DNA from 2 places in the Kineococcus auxinigenes genome. Region 1 is predicted to be linked to the other one. Evidence: riboswitches for the same ligand, from Rfam matches in the RefSeq annotation. Region 1 holds a riboswitch; the other holds the start of a gene.
What was found. A riboswitch is a leader RNA that binds a small molecule or an ion and turns the genes downstream of it on or off. The one in region 1 is predicted to bind glycine.
Positions count from the first base shown of each region.

Region 2: another riboswitch for glycine. It lies ahead of gcvT (glycine cleavage system aminomethyltransferase GcvT); the one in region 1 lies ahead of gcvP (aminomethyl-transferring glycine dehydrogenase).

Region 1 covers NZ_JBKBCT010000060.1:393-5,267, reverse strand. Annotated here, with positions in the region: gene ACRYR9_RS15145 (glucose-6-phosphate dehydrogenase) at 1-290, shown strand, start outside; gene gcvP (aminomethyl-transferring glycine dehydrogenase) at 304-3,207, opposite strand; glycine riboswitch at 3,280-3,370, opposite strand; gene ACRYR9_RS15135 (ParA family protein) at 3,497-4,294, shown strand; gene ACRYR9_RS15130 (SMI1/KNR4 family protein) at 4,468-4,875, shown strand, end outside.
Region 2 covers NZ_JBKBCT010000014.1:17,040-21,914, reverse strand. Annotated here, with positions in the region: partial or broken gene ACRYR9_RS06610 (sugar phosphate isomerase/epimerase family protein) at 1-743, shown strand, start outside; gene ACRYR9_RS06605 (tautomerase family protein) at 813-1,202, shown strand; glycine riboswitch at 1,296-1,373, shown strand; glycine riboswitch at 1,384-1,472, shown strand; gene gcvT (glycine cleavage system aminomethyltransferase GcvT) at 1,517-2,623, shown strand; gene ACRYR9_RS06595 (L-serine ammonia-lyase) at 2,629-4,050, shown strand; gene ACRYR9_RS06590 (sterol carrier family protein) at 4,088-4,471, shown strand; gene ACRYR9_RS06585 (hypothetical protein) at 4,495-4,842, shown strand.

The sequences.
Region 1 (4,875 bases):
CGCTGCGCTTCGACCTCAACGGCGCCGGCGACCCGTTCGAGCTGGAGGGCGTCGAGATGGGCGCCGACCTGGCCCGGCAGGAACCCGGTCCCTACGGGCAGCTGCTGCTGGCCGTGCTGGCCGGGGACACCCGGCTGTCGGCGCACGCCGCGGAGGCCGAGGAGGGCTGGCGCATCGTCGAGCCGGTCCTGGCCGCCTGGCAGCGCGGGGCCGCGCCGCTGCGCGAGTACCCCGCCGGCAGCGACGGCCCCGCCGGCCCGCCCACCCTCGCCGGGACGGACGGGCGCTGAACCGGGCCGCCGCTCAGCCCTCGGCGAGCTCCTCCAGCGGCGGGCAGGAGCACACCAGGTTGCGGTCGCCGGCGGCGCCGTCGACGCGGCGCACCGGCGGCCAGTACTTCGCGCGGGGGTCCAGCCCGTTCGGGTAGACGGCCTCGGCGCGGGTGTACGGGTGGCTCCACTCCCCCACGAGGGACGCGGCGGTGTGCGGAGCGTGCCGCAGCGGGGAGTCGGCCACCGCCCAGCGGCCCTCCTCGATCTCGCGGACCTCGTCGGCGATGGCGAGCATCGCGTCGCAGAACCTGTCGACCTCGGCGAGGTCCTCGCTCTCGGTGGGCTCGACCATGAGGGTTCCCGCGACGGGGAACGACATCGTCGGGGCGTGGAACCCGAAGTCGATGAGCCGCTTGGCGACGTCCTCCACCGTCACCCCGGTGGCCGCCGTCATCGGCCGCAGGTCCAGGACGCACTCGTGGGCCACCAGGCCGCCGGGCCCGCGGTACAGCACCGGGAACGCCTCGGACAGCCGGGCGGCGACGTGGTTGGCGCTGAGCACGGCCTGCACCGTGGCGGCGCGCAGCCCCTCGGCTCCCATGAGCCGCACGTACGCCCAGGAGATCGGCAGGATCCCGGCGGAGCCGAACGGGGCGGAGGACACCATGCCGACGCGCTCGGGATCGGCGTCCGGGGAGGTGGCGGGCAGGAACCGCGCCAGGTGGGCGCGCACCGCGACCGGCCCGACGCCGGGTCCGCCACCGCCGTGCGGGACGCAGAACGTCTTGTGCAGGTTCAGGTGGGAGACGTCCGCGCCGAACCGGCCGGGACGGGCCAGGCCGACGAGCGCGTTGAGGTTCGCGCCGTCGACGTACACCTGCCCGCCGGCGCCGTGCACCAGGGCGCACACCTCGCGGATCGACTCCTCGTACACCCCGTGGGTGGAGGGGTACGTCACCATGATCGCCGCGAGGTCGGCGGCGTGCTCGGCGACCTTGGCGCGCAGGTCGCCCAGGTCGACGTTCCCGTCCTCGTCGCAGGCCACGACGACGACGCGCAGGCCGGCCATGACGGCGCTGGCGGCGTTGGTGCCGTGCGCGGAGCTCGGGATCAGGCAGACGGTGCGGTGCTCCTCGCCGCGCGAGCGGTGGTGGGCGCGGATCGCGAGCAGCCCGGCGAACTCGCCCTGCGATCCGGCGTTGGGCTGCAGGGACACCGCGTCGTAGCCGGTGAGCTCCGCCAGCCAGCGCTCCAGGTCGGCGACGAGCTGCGCGGTGCCGGCGAGCTGGTCGGCGGGCGCGTACGGGTGCAGGTCGGCGAACTCCGGCCAGGACATCGGTTCCAGCTCGGTGGTGGCGTTGAGCTTCATGGTGCACGAGCCCAGCGGGATCATCCCGCGGTCCAGGGCGTAGTCGGCGTCGGAGAGCCGGCGCAGGTAGCGCAGCATCGCCGTCTCCGAGCGGTGCTGCGAGAACACCGGGTGCGTCAGGAACGGCGAGGTCCGCAGCAGCGCGGCGGGCAGGGCGTGGGCCGGGGCCTGCTCGAGGGGCCGCAGCCCGAAACCGGCCAGCGCCGCGGCCACCTGCTGCGGCCCGGTGGTCTCGTCGCAGGTCAGGCCGACGTGGTCGTCGTCGACCAGGCGCAGGTTCACCCCCGCCCGCAGGGCGGCGGCCACCACGTCGCGCGCGCGGCCGGGCACGTGGGCCAGGACGGTGTCGAAGAACTCCCCGTGCACGACCTCCACCCCGCCGGCGCGCAGCGAGGCGGCCAGGTGGGCGGCGGTGCCGGCGACCTGCGCGGCGATCGAGCGCAGCCCCTCGGGGCCGTGGTGCACGGCGTAGCAGCCGGCCACCACCGCCAGCAGGACCTGGGCGGTGCAGATGTTGCTGGTGGCGCGGTCGCGGCGGATGTGCTGCTCGCGCGTCTGCAGGGCCAGGCGGTAGGCGGGTGCCCCGTCGGCGTCCTTCGAGACGCCCACGAGGCGTCCGGGCAGGTTGCGCTCCAGCCCCTTGCGCACGGCCACGTACGCCGCGTGCGGCCCCCCGGCGAACATCGGCACGCCGAAGCGCTGGGAGGAACCCACGGCGACGTCGACGCCGAACTCGCCCGGTGCGCGCAGCAGCGCCAGGGCGAGCAGGTCCGCGGCGGCCACGGCCACCGCACCGCGCTCCTTGGCCGCGCTCACGACGCCCGCCAGGTCGCGCACCCGCCCGCTGGTGCCCGGGTACTGCACGAGCAGCCCGAACAGCGCCCGCTCCCCCAGCACCGCCAGCGGGTCGGCGGCGTCCAGGTCCACGCTCACCAGTTCGATGCCCAGCGGGACCGCACGGGTGCGCAGCACCGCCAGGGTCTGCGGCAGCACGTCGGCGTCGACGGCGAACACCGCACCGGCGGGCGCCCTGGAGACGCGGCGGGCCAGGGTCATCGCCTCGGCGGCGGCGGTGCCCTCGTCGAGCAGGGAGGCGTTCGCCACGTCCAGGCCGGTCAGGTCGGCCACCGCGGTCTGGAAGTTCAGCAGCGCCTCCAGCCGGCCCTGGGAGATCTCCGGCTGGTAGGGCGTGTACGCCGTGTACCAGGCGGGGTCCTCCAGGACGTTGCGCCGCACCACCGCGGGGGTGCGGGTGCCGTGGTAGCCCAGGCCGATCATCGAGGGGACCACGCGGTTGCGCGCCGCCAGCTCGCGCAGGGCCGAGGTGACCGACGCCTCGTCCAGCGCCGGCGGCAGGTCCAGGGCGCCGGGCTGCTCCAGGATGCCGGCGGGCACGGCGCGCGCGACGAGCTCCTGGGGGGAGGGCAGACCGACGGTGGCGAGCATGCGGGCGGCCTGGGCGGCGTCGGGGCCGATGTGCCGGCCGGTGAAGGGCGGCGGCGCGCTCGCGCCGAGGGTGGGAACGGCGGGCGCGGTACCGGTGGGGACGGGTGCGGTGGCGGTCACGGGGGCTCCGGGGGTCGCGGCGGTCGGGACGCCCCCGTCTGTCGGCCCGCGCGGCGGGACCTCCAGAGCGGCCTGTCCCCCGCGGTCCTTCCGCCTGAGAGGTTCCGGGGATGTTGCCCCTTCGGCGCCCCGGCCGGACCGGGGTCTCTCCCGCGCGGGATGCGCAGCCAGCTTCCGGGGTCACTGTAGGCCACCGGTGCTCCCGGTGCGCTGGTGCGCAGGACCGCGCGAGGACCGATCCCGCTGCGGGGCGGGCGGTCCGGGCCGCGCGGACCGGTATCCTCTCGCGATGATCACCGTGACCGTCTGCAGCGCGAAGGGTGGCGTGGGCAAGACGTCGGTGACCCTGGGCCTGGCCTCCGCCGCCCTGCACCGCTCCCTCAGCACCCTCGTCGTCGACCTCGACCCCCAGGCCGACGCGACCTCCGGGCTGGACGTGACCGCGCAGCGCGCGCACGACGTGGCCGCGGTGCTGCGCACCCCCAAGCGCCGCGTGGCGGAGTCCGCGGTGGCCCCCAGCGGGTGGGTGGACGACCACCCCGGGCTGCTCGACGTGGTGAGCGGCTCGGCCGCCTCCGCCGGGCTGGACGCGCCCGACCCCCAGGAGGCCGACCTGGAGGGCCTGCGGCGCGCGCTGCGCAAGCTCGACGACCACCAGCTCGCCCTGCTGGACTGCCCGCCGTCGCTGGGCGGGCTGACCCGCTCGGCCTGGCGCGCCAGCGACGCCGTCGTCGTGGTCTCCGACGCCAGCCGCTTCTCGGTGGCCGCGGTGGGCCGCACGCTGGACGAGATCGCGGCGCTGCGCTCGGGGCCCCGGGTGGCCGGCGTCCTGGTGAACCGGTACTCCCCCCGCTCGGGCGAGCAGCGCTTCCGCCTGGAGGAGCTGCGCTCGCTGTTCGGCGACCTGGTCCTGGAACCGCTGCCCGACCGGGTGGCCGTGCCGCAGTCGCAGGGAGCGGGCAAGCCGCTGCACGCGCTGCGCCCCGTGGCGGCACGGCGAGTGGCCGAGCAGTTCGACCGCCTGCTGGACGTGGTCCTCGACCAGCGGGCCCGGCCCCGGACCCGCCCCTCTGGTCACGGAGGGTGAATTCGGGGACACTCAGCAGGGCAGGGGTTGCCGCAGCAGCGCCGACGTGCGTGCTGCCCCGTCCGCCTCTACCGTGCGATCACGGTGCGCGCCAGCGGTTCCGGCCGCACCGCCCAGTTCCACCCAGTTCCACCCAGCACCACCCCGCTCCGCCGCGGGTCCGAGGAGGTTCCGTGACGCCCAGCTCCCCCGTCAACCGCCACCGCTTGGTGCGCGCAGCCCGGACCGCCCCCGCAGCGGCGACGCCCGCCACGGCGATCCCGCACCCCGCACCACCACCGCTGCCCCCCGTCCCGCAACGCACCACCGCGAGCGAACCGGCGCGCCACCCCGACGGGCAGGGCACCGACGTCACCCGCGTGCTGCAGCTGATCGACGTGCTGCGCGCGCGGTGGGCGCGTGCCGGTGCGGACATCGCCACTCGCCTGCGCCCCGGCGTGGACGAGGCCGCGCTGGACGCGGTCGAGCGTCAGCTGGGGCTGCTCGTGCCGCGCGGCGCGCGCGCGTGGTGGCGCTGCGTCGACGGGGTGGAGCCGGTGCGCACCCGCTACCGGACCAGCTCCCCCACCGTCGGCCCCGGC
Region 2 (4,875 bases), on a different contig from region 1:
TCGGCCACGCCCACGCCCAGGACGTGCGCCGCTCGATCCGCCTGGCGCACCGCCTGGGCCAGCACCGCGTGGTGACGATGTCCGGGCTGCCCGGCGGTGAGTCGGGCGCCACCCGCCCGAACTGGATCGTCAACGCGTGGAACTCCGCAGCGCTGGACGTGCTCGAGCACCAGTGGCAGGTCGCCACGCCGTTCTGGCGCGAGATCGACGCCCTGGCCCGCGACCTGGACGTCAAGGTCGCCCTGGAGCTGCACCCGCAGAACCTCGTCTTCAACCCCGCCGGCATCCGCGAGCTCGTCGAGCGCACCGGCGCCACCAACGTCGGGGTCGAGCTGGACGCCTCGCACCTGTTCTGGCAGCAGATGGACCCCGTCGCCGTCGTTCGCGACCTGGGCCCGCTGGTCTTCCACGCCGCCGCCAAGGACGTGCGCATCAACCCCGCCGCCGCGATCCACGGCGTCCTGGACAACCGCTTCCGGCGCCTCGACCCGAGCGAGGAGCGGGTCAACCTCGGCGGCGACGAGTGGGTCAACGAGTGGCCGAAGGAGTCCGCGTGGGACTTCGTCGCCCTCGGCCGCGGGCACGACACAGCCTTCTGGGCCGACTTCCTCACCGCCCTGCACGAGGTCGACCCGGAGATGATCGTGAACATCGAGCACGAGGACGTCTCCCTCGGCCGTGTCGAGGGCCTGCAGGTCGCCGCCGAGGTGCTCAAGGCCGCCGCGCGCGCCGCCGGCGTCTGAGCAGGTCGTCCAGCGGCGCACAACCCTCTCGATGTGTCAGAATGTAAAGACATATTTGAGGAGGATCCCGTGCCCCTGCTCCGCTTCGACCTCGTCGCCGGTCGCACCCCCGAGGCCCTGACCGTCCTGCTGGACGCCGCCCACGACGCTGTCGTGGAGGCCTTCGAGGTGCCCTACGGCGACCGCTACCAGGTCGTCCACCAGCACGCGCCCGGTGAGATGGTCGTCCACGACACGGGCCTGGGCATCGAGCGCACCGACGACGTCGTCGTCCTGCAGATGACCAGCAGGCAGCGCACCCGCGAGCAGAAGGAGCGCTTCTACGCCCTGCTGGTGGAGAACCTGCAGCACCGCTGCGGCATCGAGCCCAGCGACGTCGTCGTCTCGGTCGTCGAGAACTCCGACGCGGACTGGTCCTTCGGCCACGGGCGCGCGCAGTTCCTCACCGGCGAGCTCTGAGCGGGCGGTCCGGCGGCCACTGGCTGCCGGACCGCCGCGCGTGCGACGCTGGGGCAGCACGCCACAACCGAACACCGCAGGCCACGCACCCCGGCGGGAGAGCACCGACGCGCACCAGCGCCGGGCACCGAAGGAGCAACCGCCCCGGAACCTCTCAGGTACCAGGACCGCCACGGGCAGGCCGCTCTGGAGAGCAGGGTCCGCACGGCCCTCACCGACGGGGAAAGCGCCGCAGGGCGCGAAGCTCTCAGGTGCCACGACAGAGGGGGTCCGCGCAGCCGCGCCCGGCGGCCGCGCCCGGAAGGAGTCCCGCCGTGCCACGCACCTCCCCGCTGCACGAGGCCCACGCCGCCCTCGGTGCCGCGTTCACCGACTTCGCCGGCTGGTCGATGCCCGTGCGCTACGCCTCCGACCTGGCCGAGCACCGCGCCGTGCGCGCCACCGCCGGCGTGTTCGACCTGTCCCACATGGGGGAGGTGCGCGTGCGCGGCCCGCGGGCCGGCGCCGCCCTGGACGCCGCTCTCGTCGGCCGCCCCTCCGCCATGCCCGTCGCTCGCGCGGCGTACGGGCTGCTCGTCGACGAGGACGGCGGCATCCTCGACGACCTCGTCACCTACCGCCTCGGCGAGGACGACTTCCTCGTCGTCGCCAACGCCTCCAACGCCGGCCTCGTCGCGCCGGAACTGACCGCTCGCGCCGCAGGGTTCGACGCCACCGTCACCGACGAGTCCGCCGGCACCGCCCTGGTGGCCGTGCAGGGCCCCACCGCCGCGCTGATCGTCGGCGAGCTCGTCGACGCCGACCTCGGCGCCCTGGGGTACTACCGATGCACCACCGCATCGCTGCGCACGGCGGACGGCGCGGTCGACGTGCTGCTCGCCCGCACCGGCTACACCGGCGAGGACGGGTTCGAGGTGTTCACCGCGGCCGGTCGCGCCGCCTCCGTCTGGGAGGCGCTGCTGGCCGCCGGGCGCGCCCACGACGCCGTGCCGTGCGGACTGGCCTGCCGCGACACCCTGCGCCTGGAGGCGGGGATGCCCCTGTACGGGCACGAGCTGTCCCGCGACGTCGACCCGTACACCGCAGGGCTCGGCCGCGTCGTGAAGCTGGACAAGCCCACCGGGTTCCCCGGCCGGGCCGCGCTGGAGCGCCTCGCGCAGCGCACCCCCGAGCGCGTCCTCGTCGGCCTGCGCGGCACCGGCCGCCGCGCCGGCCGCCAGGGCTACCCCGTGCTGCACGAGGGGCGTCCGGTCGGCGCCGTCACCAGCGGCGCGCTCTCACCCACCCTCGGGCACCCGATCGCCATGGCCTACGTCGAACCGGCCGCCGCGCGGGTCGGCACCGCGCTGGCCGTGGACGTGCGCGGGCGCCCCGAACCCGCCGAGGTCGTCGACCTGCCCTTCTACCGCCGGGCCCGGTGAACCCCGTGACCGCCGGCGTCTTCGACCTGTTCTCCATCGGCATCGGCCCCTCCAGCTCCCACACCGTGGGCCCGATGCGCGCCGCCCTGCGCTTCGCGCAGGGCCTCGCCGACGACGGGCTGCTGGAACGGGTCACCGCGGTGCGGGTGGACCTGCACGGCTCGCTCGGGGCCACCGGCCGCGGCCACGGCTCCGACCGCGCCGTCGTGCTGGGGTTGCTGGGGCACCGCCCCGAGGCCGTCGACCCCGACGCGGTCCCCGTGCTCCTGGACGCCGTGCGCGAGCGCGGGGAACTGCGGCTGCTGGGCCGGCACCCGGTGCGCTTCGACCCCGGCACCGACGTGCGCCTGCTGCGCGAGGCGCTGCCCGCCCACCCCAACGGGATGGTGTTCACCGCCCTCGGCGACGGCGGGCGCGTGCTCGCCGAGCGCACCTCGTACTCCGTCGGCGGGGGTTTCGTGCGCGACGACCCGCTGGACACCGCCGAACCCGTCCTGGCCGGCGGCGACGACGTGCCGCACCCCTTCCGCACCGGCGCCGAACTGCTGGAGCAGTGCCGGCGCACCGGCCTGGGCGTGGCGGACCTGGTGCGGCGCGACGAGGAGCACCGCCGCAGCCGCGAGGAGGTCGACACCGGCCTGCTGGAGGTGTTCGCCGCGATGGCCGCCTGCGTCGAGCGCGGCCTGTCGATCGACGGCACCCTGCCCGGCGGTCTAGGGGTGCGCCGCCGCGCGCCCGCCCTGCACCGCCAGCTCCTCGCCGAGGACGAGGCGCAGGGCGCGGGGCCGGGCGGCGACCCGCTGCGGGCGCTGGACTGGCTGAGCCTGTGGGCGCTGGCCGTCAACGAGGAGAACGCCGCGGGTGGCCGCGTCGTCACCGCCCCCACCAACGGCGCCGCCGGCATCGTGCCCGCCGTGCTGCACTTCCACCGCCGCTTCACCCCCGGCGCCGACGACGCCAGCACCGTGGACTTCCTGCTCGCCGCCGGTGGCGTCGGGATCGTGCTGAAGGAGACCGGTTCCATCTCCGGCGCCGAGGTCGGCTGCCAGGGCGAGGTGGGTTCCGCCAGCGCCATGGCCGCCGCCGGCCTGACCACCGTCCTCGGCGGCACCCCCGAGCAGGTCGAGAACGCCGCCGAGATCGCGATCGAGCACCACCTGGGACTGACCTGCGACCCCGTCGCCGGGCTGGTGCAGATCCCCTGCATCGAGCGCAACGCGGTGGGCGCCACCACCGCCGTCCACGCCGCCCGCACCGCGCTGCGCGGCGACGGCACCCACGTCGTCAGCCTCGACACCGCCATCACCACGATGCGCGCCACGGGGGCGCACATGCGCTCGGAGTACAAGGAGACCTCCCGCGGCGGCCTCGCCCTGACCGTCGTGGGCCCCGGCGCAGCGGTGGGCGTCAACGTCCCGGAGTGCTGAGGGACCCGCCGGGGCGGGGTGGTGCCACAGTGGGCCGGTGCCACCCCGCCGCCGCACCGACCCCGCGCAGGGGCGCACCGCGCTGCGCGCCGCGCTGGACGCCCTCGACGCGGGGGCGACCCCGCCGCGTCCCGACCTGGCCGCCGCCGTGCGGTTCACCCTCGAGGAGCTCGCCGCCCGCCACCCCGGCGGCAGCGTGGAGGTGCGGGTGCCGCCGTTCGCGGCCGTGCAGGTCGTCGCCGGCCCGAAGCACACCCGCGGCACCCCGCCCGCGGTGGTGGAGACCGACGCCGTGACGTGGCTGGAGCTGGCCACCGGGCGCCTCGCCTTCGACGACGCGCGCGGCAGCGGCCGGGTGCGGGCCAGCGGTGAGCGCGCCGACCTCGGGCGGCTGCTGCCGGTCACGGGCCCGGGCGCGTGAGCGGGCCGCGTACCGTGACCGGGGTGAGCGAGCAGGTGCCCCAGCCGCAGGACGCGCAGCCGACGCGGACCCCGTCCGACGAGCGGGAGGGGCAGGGCGCGCGGGACGGGTCCGAGCAGGTGCGGCTGGTCCAGGTGACGCGGCGCCGCGCCCCCCGGTTCCGGGCCTTCGTGCTGACGGGGGTGGTCCTCGCCCTCGCCGCCGCCGCCGTCGTGGCGCTGACCACCGACCCCGCCGGCGGGTACTCCCGGCGAGCGCTGTTCGGCTACCTCTTCGTCGTCCTGGGTCTGGCCGGCGGGCTGCTCGGCGGGCTGGTGGGTGTGCTGGCCGACCGCACCGGCGGCCGGGGCCGTCGTCGCGGCCGTCGCTGAACCGCCGGCCCCGCGCCGGTGTGCCACACTCGA